2 regions of the Carnobacterium antarcticum genome follow, and region 1 is predicted to be linked to the other one. Evidence: riboswitches for the same ligand, from Rfam matches in the RefSeq annotation. Region 1 holds a riboswitch; the other holds the start of a gene.
What was found. A riboswitch is a leader RNA that binds a small molecule or an ion and turns the genes downstream of it on or off. The one in region 1 is predicted to bind FMN.
Positions count from the first base shown of each region.

Region 1 (7,731 bases):
ACAGTATATGTATTTCCAGTTTCTGCTGGTGTCTCTACTTCAGGTGTTTCCACTTCAGGCGTCTCTTCGATCGGCGCTTCTTCAATAATTTCTGGAGTAGATTGTTCTGGTTCTTCTTGCTCAATGACAGCTTCAGATTCAACCGGCGTTTCCGCTATACTGCTTTCTTCTGACGAAACAGATTCTGAACTTTCTTCGCTTGATGAACTAGATGATTTTTTCGCTTCAGAACTTGATTCCGTACTGCTGTTTTGCGTAATCGTTATTTTATCTTCAGCAGGTTTTAGTTCATCAGCACGACCGCTGTTGGTGTACCATAAATAAGTCGCTACTGGCAGAATTATCAGAAGCGCTAAAAAAATAAAAAGCGAAGTCAATATTGGAGAAATACCCCCTTTGGCTTTTTTGCGAGCTATCCTTGACTGTTCATCATTCGCTAAGCCATCTTCATCGTCAAATTTACGAGACCATATTTCGTCTTTTTGATTGTTTTTAGATTTTTTCCCCGCCATAAATATTCCTCCTAAAGATAATTCGCTTTTATTGTACCATATTTCGTTTCATCTTGTCCTATTAATTCTCTAATAAAAACAGTTCATTCAAGGTCTTTTTCCAATTTAAAAATGTGGTTGCCTTATTTCTAAGGAACTCATCTTGATCAGCCGAATAGACACTTTCATCTAAACCACAATTAGAACAGCAGTTTAAAGGCTTTTCTATCCTGGTCTCATCGAAATAATAGAGTATATGAGTTCTTTTGCATGAAGTTGTTTCAGCATATTGAACCATATAGTCAAGTTGCCTTTTCTTTTGCAGCTCGCGGCTCATTATTTGGGCCTTAGCTTCTTCAAGAGGAGTCTTAGAAGAAAGATAGTTTTCAATAATTTCTTGTTGAATCGTACTGCAACTGCCATCAAAAACAGTTCCATTGCGATAAGCATAGTTTAACATAGCTGGCGTTGGTAAACCATCTTCATGTAAGCGCATTTGTAAAAATTGATCGCCTGGTTCATAAAGTAGGATGGCGATACTTGGCCTCCCGTCACGTCCACACCTGCCTACCTCTTGAAGATAAGCTTCCATGCTAGCCGGCAAATGATAGTGGATAACAAAACGAATATTTTCTTTATTGATTCCCATACCAAAAGCACTCGTCGCACAAATAATGTCAATATCATTTTGAATAAACTGTTGCTGAATTTTAATTTTATCATCCCCTTCGATATCAGAATGATAACTTTCTACTGCAAACGGCGTTTCCACTTTAAGCCAAGCCGTAACTTCATCGGCTTTTTTTTTGCTTGAAAAATAAATGATTCCTGGTTTTTTTAGCTGTTCAATTTTTTCCAGCAGTTTCTTTTCTTTATTGCGACGACACGCAACAACAGAAAAAGCAATATTAGGACGATCAACAGAGTACACTATTTGTTTGGTTTTATCTTTATCCAGCAACAGCGAATCGAGTATTTCTTGCCGGACGGTTTCTGTTGCTGTTGCTGTTAACGCCATTGTCAGCGGATAGTTCAATGTTTTTCGAATCGTTCCCAGTTCTAAATAATCTAAACGGAAATCCATCCCCCACTGTGAAATACAATGGGCTTCATCGATCGCCATCAACCCAATTTCCAACTGTTTAAACCGCTCCAATAACAAAGGCTGCTGCAGCATTTCCGGCGAAAGAAAAATGAATTTATACTGATTTAAATGATTTAAAACCCACTCTTTCTCTTTTATATCCATTAAACTATTGATAGCCGCAACTCTTTTTTCACCAAACATTTTTAATTGTTCTACTTGGTCTTGCATTAAAGATAAGAGCGGAGAAACAATCAGCACGATTCCTTTTAAGCAATAACCGGTTAGTTGGTAACAAATGGATTTGCCTGTTCCTGTCGGCAGCATCACAAGTGTGTCTTCTCCTGATAAAGCGGCTAATATGGCTTCTTCTTGGCCTTCACGAAAGGAAGTATATCCAAAATGACTCCCAAGCAATTCTTTGATTTTTTCTTGATTAGTCAATACGATGCCTCCTTTCAATCTGTGCTAAACGATACCAAAGAAAGAGAATATCTGGTCTTTTTTCCGTCAGTTCTTGATAGGTGAGATTCGGTTTTTCGCTTAACATCTGATTAAGTTCTTCTCTTATTTCTATCGGCAAAATAAGCGACAAATCAAACGATGGATCAACAATGCTTATTTCGATTACATGTTCTGAAATCGTACTGAATTTCAACCGGCGCAAATCAGCAATTTCCTCAATAGAATGGCCGTTCAATAAATACTTTTGCGTTATAGCTGCACTTTGGGTAATGCCGCTATAGTCTCTTGCCGTTTCAGAATAAATTGAAAAAAATAAAGGAACCATTTGTGGCTGTCGTTCAATCCATTCGATCAATTCAGCTAAACAATCTGTCAATATTATTTCAGCTTCAAGAGGTTCGATACCATAATGTTCAGCTAATTGTCTTCGTGTTTTTCCAATCTTTCCATGGCCGGTTAGATAAGCAACGATGATCTCAGCATTAGTTTCTGTCAGCTCATTTAATAAAAATAACCATTCTTTGCCAAATTGCTGGGCTAAAGTTTGCTTATCTTGATGATGTTGATTTAACCAATTTTTTAACCAGATTTGATTTTTCCATTCTTTTTCCAATGGCAAATAGCGTTTATTGCCATGGCGAACCTCTGATAAAACTTGGGTAACAAATAAACATTTACGCCAAAAATAGGCGTTAACAGCTCCATTTTTCAATTGATTTAAATGAACTGGATAAGTATGCTTCATAAAGTACTGTTGATAGCCTTTAGCTCCAATTTCTGTTAATTGATACCCTTCTCCTTCGGAATCTGCTGTAATCAATTCTAAACGTTCCATTTTGTTTATTAGGCGTTCAAATTGTTGTCGTTTTATTTTTGGAAACAAAGAAAAATAAGCTGTTAAACGGTATTGTTGAGCATTATACAATATCGAAGCTGTTCTTTTTCCTGTAAGTATATGGTAAATGGTAGAGGATTTTTTCGAAACATCATTTGAAAACAACGACAAACAAAAGTTTTCAAAATAAGTCAATTTCACCAAAGTAGTCTCCTCCTCTTTCTTTGTTTCATTTGATTATTGTTACTGCTTATTTTTAATGCTTCTTCTTATTCTAATATACCAAATATTTAGAAAATATAATGGGAAATACATAAATTACTTTATTTTTTATTGCATTAAACAAAAATGGGCTCGTTACGATCACGAGTCCCATTTCTTTATTTAATATACAATTTAATTTCTATTTTCCATAACTGAAATTAGAGAGCTTATTGCGAACGATCCAGGGTTTCATTTTAGCGAAAAGAATAACGAAAACACTGCTGACGATTATTCCTTTCGCCAGGTTGAAGGGTACTACACCGTAAAAAACGTATTGTTGTATCGGACCAACGCTGAAGTTTAAAACGGCAAAATAAAGCGGGATCAGCACATAAGCATTCAAGAACGATAGGATCGTCGTTAAAGAGAGGGTTCCAATCACATTAGCAAAAACGATGGTTTGCGTGTTTTCTACTTTATTGCGCATAATATAATAAATCGGCAAACAATAAGCTAACGAGGCAATCAAGCTAGCCGCATCACCAATAGGATACCCTGCATCTCCGCCAGTTTGAATATAATGAAGAACCGTCCGGATCACAGCTACCATTATTCCCCCTACAGGACCATATAAAAACATACCTAACAATACAGGAATATCACTGAAATCTATTTTCAAAAAAGAAACTCCAGGGATAATGGGAAAAGCGAAAAACATTAGGACGAAGGCGACCGCTGCAAGCATCGAAACTCCTACTAGTCTTTTTGTGTTACTATTTTGCATAAAAATCCTCCTAAAAGGATTCATCAGCTTGAGCATTTTGAGCTTACCGAAGAATACTAGTCAAAAAAATATGCCCGTCTAATTTTTCTTCAGAAAAATCAAACAGAGCATAAGAACATTAGTACATTCAAATAAGCCCCATCTTCTTTATCCAGACTTTACTGTCGGTACTGGAATTAAACCAGTTCAACCAGATAATGCTACCTAGCTCGTGGACTATACCACCGGTCGGGAATTACACCCTGCCCCTGAAGACGAATCTATTATTTTTTTAGTACATCATCTGTACTCCTAAAGTATACTAAACTTAAGAGTATTTTGCAAGAGTTTTACTTACTTTTTATACGTTTGTTTCGTTAGGATCAATATAAGGAAAACGCATGGCGAAAACTGTCTCTTCATTTGGAACACTTTTAACCTCAATAGTGCCGCCATGTTCTTCAATAATATTTTTTACGATTGATAATCCAATCCCAGTACCCGTCTGATTGGTTTTATAAACCGTTCTAGATTTATCCGCCTTATAAAAGCGATCAAAAATATAGGGAATATCTTCTTCCATTATGCCAATGCCGTTGTCTATCACTTCCATAACAACTTCATCAAAAACTTTATCTAAATGAACCCATAATTTGACTTCTCTATTTTCTCGTTCCGCCATAGCAGTATGCCGTATAGCATTGTTGATCAAATTGACAAATACTTGGTTCATCTTGTCTTCATCCATCTCGTATGTTTGCACTCCTGGATCGATTTTAAGGGTTAACCTTACATGACTGCTTCCAGCTATACGATTAAAACGCGCCATCAACTTTCTGAAAAACGGTTCTAAAATGACATCTTCACGAATCAAATCAATATGACCTGCTTCCATTCTAGATAAATCCAGCATTTCGTTGACCATTCGATTCATCCGTTTCGATTCTTCGCCGATGATACTCGCCATCTCATGTTTTTCTGCTTCTGTTTCAGCTATATCGTCTAAAATGGCCTCACTGTAACCTTGTATCATTACTAAAGGTGTTCGTAATTCATGAGAAACGTTATTGATAAAATCGACGCGCATTTTATCCAAACGCCGTTCTTTTGTTAAATCTTGCAACGATACTAGAACTCCCCGGACGTTTTCTAACCCTTCATCAAATAAAGGAACTAATGTGATTTCGAAATAAATGTCATTAAAGGTAGCATCGTAATAAACTTTTTCAGATTTTTCAATCACTTCATCTATTTGATCTGCTATCACTTCCGGCACAGCCGTTTCTTCTATCCCTTCCAACTTATACCAATTATGCAAAAACTCTTCGCCAATCGGATTAGACATCAGCAAAGTTTTATCTTGATTGTAGTATAAAATACCGGTTGAGATCGAAGTAACAATGTTTTCTAACAATTCTTTTTCTTGTCGAGTTGCCGTTCCAGTGGTTTCCAATGATTTCCGCATTTTATTCATGGCTAAAGCAAGTTGTGAGATTTCATCTTTATAATGTATTGGAGCTTGTTGTGAAAAATCATTTTTTGCATATTCAAAAGCAATGTCTCTTAATTCGTTCAAAGGCTTCCCTAAACGATTTTGCAAATAATAAAAAAGACCAATTGCTAACAATCCATAAAGAGCAAAATTAATCAGAGACCAGATATTCATTTTTTGTTGTGTTGCGTTTAAAAAAGACAAATCTCCAAACGAATACAATGTTCCCTTTTGTCCATTGAACTCGAAAGTTTTCATGCGGAAAATAAATACAGACTCTGCGTTTTTTTTATTTTCATGTTCGCTTATGATCTCAGTATCTTTTCCAGCTTTCATCGCTTTTTTTACTTTTTCATCAGCGAGTAAAATCTCTTTAGAAGAAGGCGTCAATTGTTCAGACACATTGTAAGAGGTACTGACAGGTTGACCATCTAAATAAATCGACATAAACACATGGGTATCGTGCGCTTTCAACTTATCCAAGTGATCGATTAAAAACTGAGGATCTTCTTCTAAATATGTTTCTGTCGTTTTTATTGAGGCTCTATAATCGGATAGATAATTGTTTTCAACATTTTTTTGATAGATGCTGCCGTATATCTGATTGGTCGTAATAAAGCAAAACCCTACGATAAGCATAGTGACTGCCCATACACGAAAGGTGATGTTGTTTAATTTAATCATCACTTAACCTACTTCTTTTCTTCAGGATAGGAATTAAATTTGTACCCTAATCCCCAAACAGTCACAATCATTTTTGCAGCCGCCTCAGATTGCTTGGTCAATTTTTCCCGTAATCGTTTAATATGGGTATCTACTGTTCTCAGATCTCCAAAAAATTCATATTTCCATACTTCGCGTAAGAGTTGTTCTCTACCGAAAATTTGATTTGGCGATTGGATCAAATACAATAATAAGTCATATTCTTTTGGCGTTAAATTAACCGGTTTTCCATCCGCTAAAACACGGTGTGACTGATTATCGATTTCAATATTAGGCATCACGATCAAATCGGGATTTTCTTTTTCTTCTTCTTTTTTAGTATGGGTTCTTTTCAAAACTGCCGACACTCGTAAGACAACTTCGCGTGGACTGAAAGGTTTTACAATATAATCATCTGCTCCTACTTCAAATCCTTGAATCCGGTTGATTTCTTCCCCTTTGGCCGTTAACATCATAATAGGTGTATTTTTGTGCTCGCGTAATTTTTCAGCAACTTCAATACCATCCATTTTAGGCAACATAAGATCCAATAAAATTAAATCATAATCGTTTTCTAATGCAAGGTTTAATGCATCTTCTCCATTATCTGTTTCAGTAATGATATAGTTTTCACGTTCCAAATACATCTTTAATAAACGACGTATGCGGTCTTCATCATCTACAACTAGTAGATTTAATGCTTCATTTCCCACTGATGTTACACCTCCACTTTAAACATACTGATTAATCTGTACTAGTCAAGTATACACAACTTTCTTTTTGGCATACAGCTAAACGCACTCTTACTATGTATGCTTACTTTTAAAATAGGAATAATCTGATTGATTATCCCTATTTTAAAGCAGCTTATTTTTCAGAAGAATTTTTATTTTGATTGGCTAAGTTTCGCAATTGGTTGACCTCAAAAGACTTCAGTTCGCGCCATTCTCCTGGACGCAAACCATCTAGATTCAACGTACCGTATGTTTCCCTCTTAAGTTTCTGAACAGGGTGTCCTACGGCTTTAAACATGTTTTTAACTTGACGATTCCGTCCCTCATGAATAGTCAATTCAACCATAGTCACATTTTTTGCTTTATCTGCTGATATGATTTTTGCTTTAGCAGGAGCTGTTCGTTTGCCTTCAACGACAATTCCTTTTTCTAACTTAGTTAGCGTGTGTTTCTCTACCATGCCTTCAACTTTGGCTACGTAGGTTTTATCAATATTAAATTTTGGATGCATCAACATTTGTGACAGTTCGCCATCGTTTGTCAAAATCAGTGCACCTGTTGTGTCATAATCTAAACGTCCCACTGGATAGATCCGTTGTTCGATATGAGGGAATAAATCCGTCACTACACGGCGGTCTTTATCATCGGATACAGCTGAAATGGTATTTCTAGGTTTATTTAATAAAAAATAAATAGGTTCTTCACGATCAATTGGAACTCCGTCCACTTCTACTCGGTCAGAATTACCTACTTGTACCCCTAGTTCTTTGACGACTTCTCCATTTACTTTTACACGGCCTTTAACGATCAACTCTTCTGATTTCCGTCTAGAAGCTATTCCTGCATGAGCCATTACTTTTTGCAATCTTTCCATTTTAACTACCCCTTAATGGTCATTTTTTTGTTCGCTTGGTATGTCTATAAATTGTTGATTGAACTGTTCAAAAAACAAATCGGATTC
Region 1 is NZ_CP010796.1:332,332-340,062, reverse strand. Features, by position in the region: gene NY10_RS01770 (LysM peptidoglycan-binding domain-containing protein) at 1-512, opposite strand, end outside; gene NY10_RS01765 (RecQ family ATP-dependent DNA helicase) at 574-2,019, opposite strand; gene NY10_RS01760 (YpbB family protein) at 2,012-3,076, opposite strand; gene NY10_RS01755 (ECF transporter S component) at 3,279-3,863, opposite strand; FMN riboswitch at 4,000-4,123, opposite strand; gene NY10_RS01750 (sensor histidine kinase) at 4,204-6,018, opposite strand; gene NY10_RS01745 (response regulator transcription factor) at 6,027-6,749, opposite strand; gene NY10_RS01740 (pseudouridine synthase) at 6,904-7,644, opposite strand; gene scpB (SMC-Scp complex subunit ScpB) at 7,657-7,731, opposite strand, start outside.

Region 2 (7,731 bases), 610 kb from region 1:
GACGAAGGAGCCTATATTGAATGGGATAAACTTCCTAATGGTGGTGAAGGTATTCGTCAAGCCTTTGAACAAGTAAACTCAGGATTGGCGCTTTCACCAACGAAAGTAACGACCTTACAAAATAACTTAGATGAATTAATTCCAGGTTTGGCTGCATTGCTTTTAACATTAGGGTGTATGTGGCTGCTTAAGAAAAATGTTAGCCCAATCGTTATTATCCTAGGCTTATTCGTAGTTGGAATAGGCGGACATGTAATCGGACTATTATAATCAAAGGTGTAAAAAAATCCGTTTGAAATGTCTGAACCAATAATAGTTCACACAATAAAAAGTGGCTGGGGTTTATCACCTCAGCCGCTTTTTGTATTGGCTTAATCGCTTCAAGCAACGTATAATGAATGAAACAAGTTAAATGAAATGGAGCGGATAGAATGGTTGAATCAATTAATACAAAGGTAGATTTGGTAATAGATGCCACCGCTTTTACGGGACTAACGGATTATGGGAAAATCATGATCGGTGATAAAGGCTTTGAATTTTATCATTCTCGTGATAAACGTAAATTTATTCAAATTCCGTGGGAGGAAGTAGAACAAGTCATTGCCTCTGTAATGTTTAAGGGGAAATGGATTCCGCGTTATGCAATTGAAACGAAGAAGTCAGGAACGTTTACCTTTTCTTCTAAGAAGCCGAAGAAAGTTCTTCGAGCTATACGGGAATATGTAGAGCCTGACCATATGGTACAATCTCTAAGTTTCTTTGATGTCCTGAAACGTGCCTTTAAGTCGATAGGGAAAAAGAAACCAAAAACGAGTAAAAAGAAGTAAGGGAGTACTAGTTTAACTATTGCTTCTTGAGTGATACAAAAAAGCCTAGAACTATTGAGTTCTAAGCTTTTTTGTATCAAAATAATTGTAGATTTAAGTGTGCATATCGTCTCCTAAAGTTAGTGTTTATCCAAGTTAGAAAATTCCCCAGGTTCTTCTTATCAATTAGGGGAGCTTTATTCAGCTTTGACTTCAAAGGTTTCTGTGTAGCCATCTTCATCTCGAATAGTAAAATAGAGGGTATCATCTTTTTCAGGAAACGGATCATAAAGAGATAATGTGAATTCACCAGTGTCATTTGATCCAGTCGAAGCCAGTCCGCTTTGATTTTTTCCGCCAATAGCAATGTGAGCATTAGGCACGGTTTTTCCATAAAAGTCTGTTGAGTCACCATTTCCTCCAGGCTCGCCTTTGTCTTTACCGATTGCAGGAAATTCTGTTTGGTCATGCATACGATCAATCGCTTTTTGAGCTTCTTCGGAGATTTCTTGTACTTGTTTTTCTACAGTGACAATGAACCCATTCATAGGAATAAAGAACGTAATGTGCTGACCAGCCTCAGGATATTCTTCAAATTGTGTTTGAAAATAAGTAGAATTGCTGCCGCTGCCTTTTGGTGTGGATAACGTATAGAATCTATCATTCATCTGGTATGCAAGACCTCTTGCATATCCACCAAAGGGGCTATTGTAAATAAGTGTGGTTGGATAAATAACATTTAATTCTAAAGATTCAGAAAGGTCACTTTTTACGCTTTTTGGTGCATTATGAGCTTCAATCACTTCCATGCCATTTTCAGCAGCGTGAATAGGCAAATGAAAAACATCTTCTCGATGAGTTCCTGGAACAGCTATCGTTAAAAGAATTTCATCATGTGATTCGAGATCCCACTCATCAAAGACAACTGTAAAATAGCCTTCTTCATTCACTTCTAAATCTATTCTATCGTCGGAATACCCTTCATCTCCCTCAAATTGCATGAAAGCATTATTGTCTGGGTGGATTCGGCCGTTATAGATAAAGGTGTTTTGGTGAATGCCTCTCAATTCAATATTTTCTAAAGCGCGTTTTTCAACAAGTTCAGGATTTTCAGCTAATGAACGCACGTATTCATGCATTTCTTTTTCATCAAGTTCATTTTCTGTTTGTGAATCACTCTCACTCATACCATTTGCAGCTTCATCATTGTTTTTTTCGTGTTCTGTCGTATCTTCATTTTGTAGGCTTTGGTTAGGCTGACTAGATTGTGTCGAGTCTTCTATTACTTCTTTTTCACTATTATTATCTTCATTGTTTCCACAGCCAAATAATAAAAGCGCAGATGTACTAAGAAACATTATTTTTGCTGTAAGGCTATTTTTCATGAGGAATCCTTCCTTTCGAATAGGTGTAACTTAATCCTAACAAGAATAGTTCTGGGTATAAATTGAAAGGGCTTAGAAAAATACTTGTTCAGCAGTAAATTAATAGAGTAAGAGCTGTTCCGGAGATCAGCTGAAGCAGAAGTCCCTGTATAACAGCAAGCAAATTGTGATGAAGAAACTAGTGGAAATGATAGAATTAAAGAATGAAGAGTAAGTTCTTAATTGGAGTTGAAATTGTTTCGTTTGAAGAATGGAGGAGGAAAGATGAATTTCAATAGAACTTTTGGAAAGAAAAAGAAAAGCTTGTTAGTAGGACTGGCTGTAGGGTTAAGCATAAGTTTAGTTGGTTGTTCAGGAGAGGATACCAATCTAAAAGAAAGCACTAATAGTTACGATTCAGAAGAACAAGTAACTACTTCCGAAAAAATAGAAGTAGCGGAAAGTGCCAATTCTATTGACGAAGAAACAAAAGTGAGTGAAAAAGAGGATAAAATTACTGAAAATGATCAGCCGATAGATGTAGTTAAAAAATATTCTTCTGAAGAGGCTAGTACAAAAACAGCAACTTTTTTAGAATGGACTGCACCCAGAGCTGAGACAGGTAATATGGCCGTATCTGATTTCTTTTTTAACCATGGTGCCGCTGGCAAAGGCGATTGGTATGCGTTAACAGAAGATGGAGAAATTCAGGTCCAAGAAACAATTCCTGACGAAAATTTGCCAGGGTATGATGCTTTCGACATCCATGCTCTCGGAGGAGTAGTATTTTATACGTCACTGTCAGGTATCACAGGGTATGATGAAACCCCGGAAACACAGGCCACGGCAGTTGGGTTCCATGAAATCGCAGACCCTGATTTTTCTATGCACAAATATTTATTAGGGGATAACGGGGTAGTGTATGAATTAATTGGAACAGTGGAAGAGATAGGGAGTTTTAGCGCGGGCTATGATGAATATGCTGATGATGGATTAACTAAGCCTGGGGCAGAAGCAGTTGAAAATTTTGTGTTTAAGGTCTCAGAAGATAAAGCGGCACAAGAAGAATGGGTGCGCATATTGACAGAACAGCAGCAAATAAACTAAAATCGAAAAACCACTTAATAGTTCTGTATTTTCATCTGCTAATCAAGAGAATGCTGTTAGGAGAGAGAATCTGCTGGTTTATTTAAAGCAAATGGATAAAATCAAACCTAAACTGATACTTGTTGGAGAAGCACCAGGGTATAGAGGTAGCCGACTTACCGGAGTTCCTTTTACCAGTGAACATTTGCTGATGAATAACGTGAAGGGGTTAGAACTATTTGGCAAGGAAAACGGTTATAAACTGCCTTCGGAAAAAGACAAGCTGTTAAAAGAAGCAACGGCTACCATTATATGGAATACACTTTTAGAACAGGATATTGTCTCATTAGGATGGAATGCTTTTCCTTTTCACCCTCATAAAAAAGACAACGGCAAAAGCAATCGGATGCCAACAAAGAAAGAACTTTTGATGGGAGAAATGTTTCTTATTCAAATGATTGAAATGTTTCAGATTGAAAAGGTTGTTGCGGTAGGCAATAAAGCGGAAGAAAGCCTTCATCAGCTGGGAATAGAGTGTCTGAAAGTAAGACATCCTGCTCAAGGCGGAAAAAATGCATTTGTTCAAGGAATAAAGCGAATCAAATAAGAATGAACTAACGAATACAACAGTTGAATAATCTTGAATAGGAAGAGTGTCTTCTATCGTGTTGTAGGAATAATTTAGTTGTTCTAGGAATCAGTATTTATAATCGATATAATAAGAGCAACTATTTTTTTAGAGGAGTGATTTATATGACGAATGAACAAAAAGATAGACCGACAACGCAGTATCTTTTACCACATGGCTGGACAATTAATTTGTCTGACAAAGCTGACTTGCTTCAAAATAACGATGGTAAAGTTGCAATCATTCTTAAGTCAAAAAACTTTGGAGATGTCTCGCCTGTTGTATTTGATGTATTGGAGAACAGTATTCATGTGCAGTCCTTGCCGCATTTCGCAGAACGAGTATCTTTCACATTAGATAAAGAAATTGAATTGGTGTTTAATTCTTTTGTTTACGAACAAGGATAAATAAAGCTCACTGTTTATTTTTAAGAAGTTCAGTTTTAGAAAAGAAAAGTAACAAAAAAGGCTCATTTGACGAGCTTTTTTGTTACTACTCTTCTTTCTTGCTGTAAATTTCATAAGCAAAATATCCGCCTAATAAGCCGATTCCAGCTCCTAAACTAAGTGTAGATAATAAAGAAATGGGAAAAAATGAGCTTGAAATCATACCAATAATACAACCAAGAAGCATGCCTAGTGGTATCAAACTATTTAGTAAATCTTGAGCGCCTTTGGTTTTTTTCTTACCCAAGGTACCATGATCGTGCTTTTGTTTAAGTTTTGTAACTACAAATATCCCGATTACCCCTACTATTATCATAGGGAGTAAAATAAGTGCAATTTCTATTACTGAGCTCATACTCAAATCTCCTTCATTTTTTAATCTGAATTGATTCTACCATACTTAATTAATACAGCTAACCAACTGCTTCAAAAAATTAAATCACTATTGACATTAGTTTTGTTTCACTATACTCTTACAGTACAAAAGTAAATAAGTCTTCAGGGCAGGGTGCAAGTCCCTACCGGTGGTAAAGCCCACGAGCCGCAAGGCAGATTCGGTTAGATTCCGAAGCCGACAGTATAGTCTGGATAAAGCGAAGACAAACTAATTGCTGAACAATGAAGATGATTGAAGTCTTATTTGAGATGGATGGAAATCGTGAGTTTATGATGCAGCTATTAAACCGTCTTATTTAACGATAAGCCAAGCCCTGGATGTAAATCTTGGGCTTTTTTGTATAGTGTTTGAAAAATTAAATAGTCTTCAGGGCAGGGCGAAAGTCCCTACCGGTGGTAAAGCCCACGAGCCGCGAGGCAGATTCGGTTAGATTCCGAAGCCGACAGTTATAGTCTGGATAAAAGAAGACATCAGTTTTAAAGAACAAAAGCAACCGTGTACATAGTATGCGGATTTATTTGTGGTGTCTTTATAAACAAAAATGACGAAAGCCCTGAGAAGAAATTCTTAGGGCTTTTTATTTGGGAAGGGGTGAGAGGATTGGATGAAGAATATATGCAGCTTGCATTGAATTTAGCCAAGAAAGGCAAAGGATGGACGTCGCCGAATCCTTTAGTGGGTGCTGTGGTTGTTAAAGATGGAAGAGTGATTGGTCAGGGATATCATGAAACATACGGGCAGCCTCATGCGGAAGTAAATGCGGTTGCATCAGCAAAAGAAGATGTGGCAGGAGCAACGTTGTATGTCACGCTAGAGCCTTGTTCGCATTTGGGAAGAACGCCTCCTTGCTCAGACTTGTTGATAGAGAAAAAGATTCAACGAGTCGTGGTTGGGACGTTCGATCCGAATCCATTAGTGGCTGGAAAAGGGATTGAAAGGATTCGTAATGCTGGAGTTGAAGTGGACGTAGGTGTCTTGGAAAAAGAATGCCAACTATTGAATGAAGTGTTTATGAAATACATTATCACTAAAGAACCTTTTGTTGTGATGAAAACGGCGATGTCACTAGACGGAAAAATAGCGACAGTGACGGGTGAATCTCAATGGATCTCTGGAGAAGCTTCCAGGCAGCAGGTACATAATTTGCGTCATGAATTGTCTGGGATCATGGTCGGGGTCGAAACGGTTATCAGAGACGATCCGAAGCTAACTGCCAGAGGGCCAAATAGCAAAAATCCCATTAGAATTGTGGTGGATAGTCAGCTCAGAATTCCGCTGGCGTCAACGGTATTGACTCAGCAGGATACAGCTAAAACAATCGTAGCGGCTACTGAAAGAGCCGATAGCGAAAGAGTAAAAACGTTAAAGCAAATGGGCGTTGAAGTCATTGTGACTAAAGAGAAGTCTGGGAGAGTTGATTTGCGGGAATTAATGAAAACACTAGGTGCCATGGGAATCGACAGTGTTTTGCTGGAAGGCGGTGCGGCATTGAATTTTTCAGCCTTGGAAGAAGGCATTGTGGATAAAATGCAGGTTTATATTGCGCCAAAAATCATCGGAGGAAAGCATGCTAAAACAGCTGTTGAAGGGGCAGGCGTTGCAGATTTGAAAGAGGCTTTTCAACTGAATCGGATGACAGCTGGGATGGTTGGAGAGGATCTAGTTGTAGAAGGCTATCTGGATAAATAAAGAGAAGCAATCGATTGGAGGAAGTCTCATGTTTACTGGAATTATTGAAGAAGTGGGAACCGTTAAGTCGATCCAAAGCGGAAAAAGTTCTTCAGTTCTCAGAATAAAAGGGCAAAAAGTAGTGCAAGGAACGCGTATTGGGGACAGTATCGCAACAAACGGTATTTGTTTGACTGTGACGAAGATAGAAAACGATTCTTTTGAAGCAGATGTTATGTCTGAATCATTAAAAAGGACGAATATCGGAACATTGATTCCCGGAAGTTTCGTCAATCTAGAACGGGCACTGAGTTTGGAAACTCGGCTTGGCGGACATATCGTTAGCGGCCACATCGATGGAACTGGACAGATCAGCGAATTTAAACGCGACGATAATGCTGTTTGGCTCACAATTGAAACTGATCCTGGGATATTACGGTACATTATTGAAAAAGGCTCCATTGCTATTGATGGTGTAAGTTTGACTGTCGCGGCGGTGGATGATCAATCTTTTCAAGTTTCTATTATCCCACATACAGGAGAGGAAACGGTGTTGCTGTGTAAGCAACCGGGGGATACTGTAAACCTGGAATGCGACATGATTGGAAAGTATGTCGAGAAATTATTAGGACTGAATTCGAAAAAACAACCTCAAGAGAGCAGTCGAATAACGCAAGATTATTTGCAGGAAAACGGGTTCTTTTAGAACAGATAGGAGCAAACCATGTTTAATACAATTGAAGAATTATTGGCTGATTTAAAGGCTGGAAAAAATATCTTATTGGTGGATGATGAAGATCGAGAAAATGAAGGGGATGTTATCTGCGCTGCTGAATTTGCGACGGCAGAAAATGTGAATTTTATGGCTGCCTATGCTAAAGGCTTGATTTGTATGCCAATGACTAAAACATATACGAAGAAGTTAGCCTTGCCGCAAATGAGTTTGGACAATACAGACAATCACGAAACAGCGTTTACCGTTTCAGTGGACCACGTAGCGACTACAACGGGGATTTCAGCGGGAGAACGGTCATTGACAGCTATGCAATTAGTTTCGGATGATGCGAAACCGGAAGATTTTAGAAGACCAGGGCATATGTTCCCGTTAGAAGCGGTGGAAGGAGGCGTGTTAACTCGAAATGGACATACTGAAGCTACGGTTGACTTGATGCGATTGGCAGGCTTGCAGCCAGTGGGATTGTGCTGTGAAATCATGAAAGAAGACGGAACGATGGCAAGAAGAGATGATTTGCTATCGTTGGCCAAAGAGCATGGATTGAAGATCGGGACAATTGCAGATTTGATTGACTACCGGAAAGCCAAAGAAGCGGTTATT
Region 2 is NZ_CP010796.1:2,329,131-2,336,861, forward strand. Features, by position in the region: gene NY10_RS10980 (PTS system mannose/fructose/sorbose family transporter subunit IID) at 1-270, shown strand, start outside; gene NY10_RS10985 (DUF956 family protein) at 432-827, shown strand; gene NY10_RS10990 (hypothetical protein) at 1,004-2,191, opposite strand; gene NY10_RS10995 (hypothetical protein) at 2,456-3,277, shown strand; gene NY10_RS11000 (uracil-DNA glycosylase) at 3,369-3,863, shown strand; gene NY10_RS11005 (hypothetical protein) at 4,010-4,291, shown strand; gene NY10_RS11010 (hypothetical protein) at 4,377-4,685, opposite strand; FMN riboswitch at 4,821-4,935, shown strand; FMN riboswitch at 5,086-5,200, shown strand; gene ribD (bifunctional diaminohydroxyphosphoribosylaminopyrimidine deaminase/5-amino-6-(5-phosphoribosylamino)uracil reductase RibD) at 5,343-6,416, shown strand; gene NY10_RS11020 (riboflavin synthase) at 6,445-7,101, shown strand; gene NY10_RS11025 (bifunctional 3,4-dihydroxy-2-butanone-4-phosphate synthase/GTP cyclohydrolase II) at 7,120-7,731, shown strand, end outside.
Region 2: linked by a shared signal. The riboswitch ahead of ribD (bifunctional diaminohydroxyphosphoribosylaminopyrimidine deaminase/5-amino-6-(5-phosphoribosylamino)uracil reductase RibD) and the one ahead of NY10_RS01755 (ECF transporter S component) in region 1 are both predicted to bind FMN.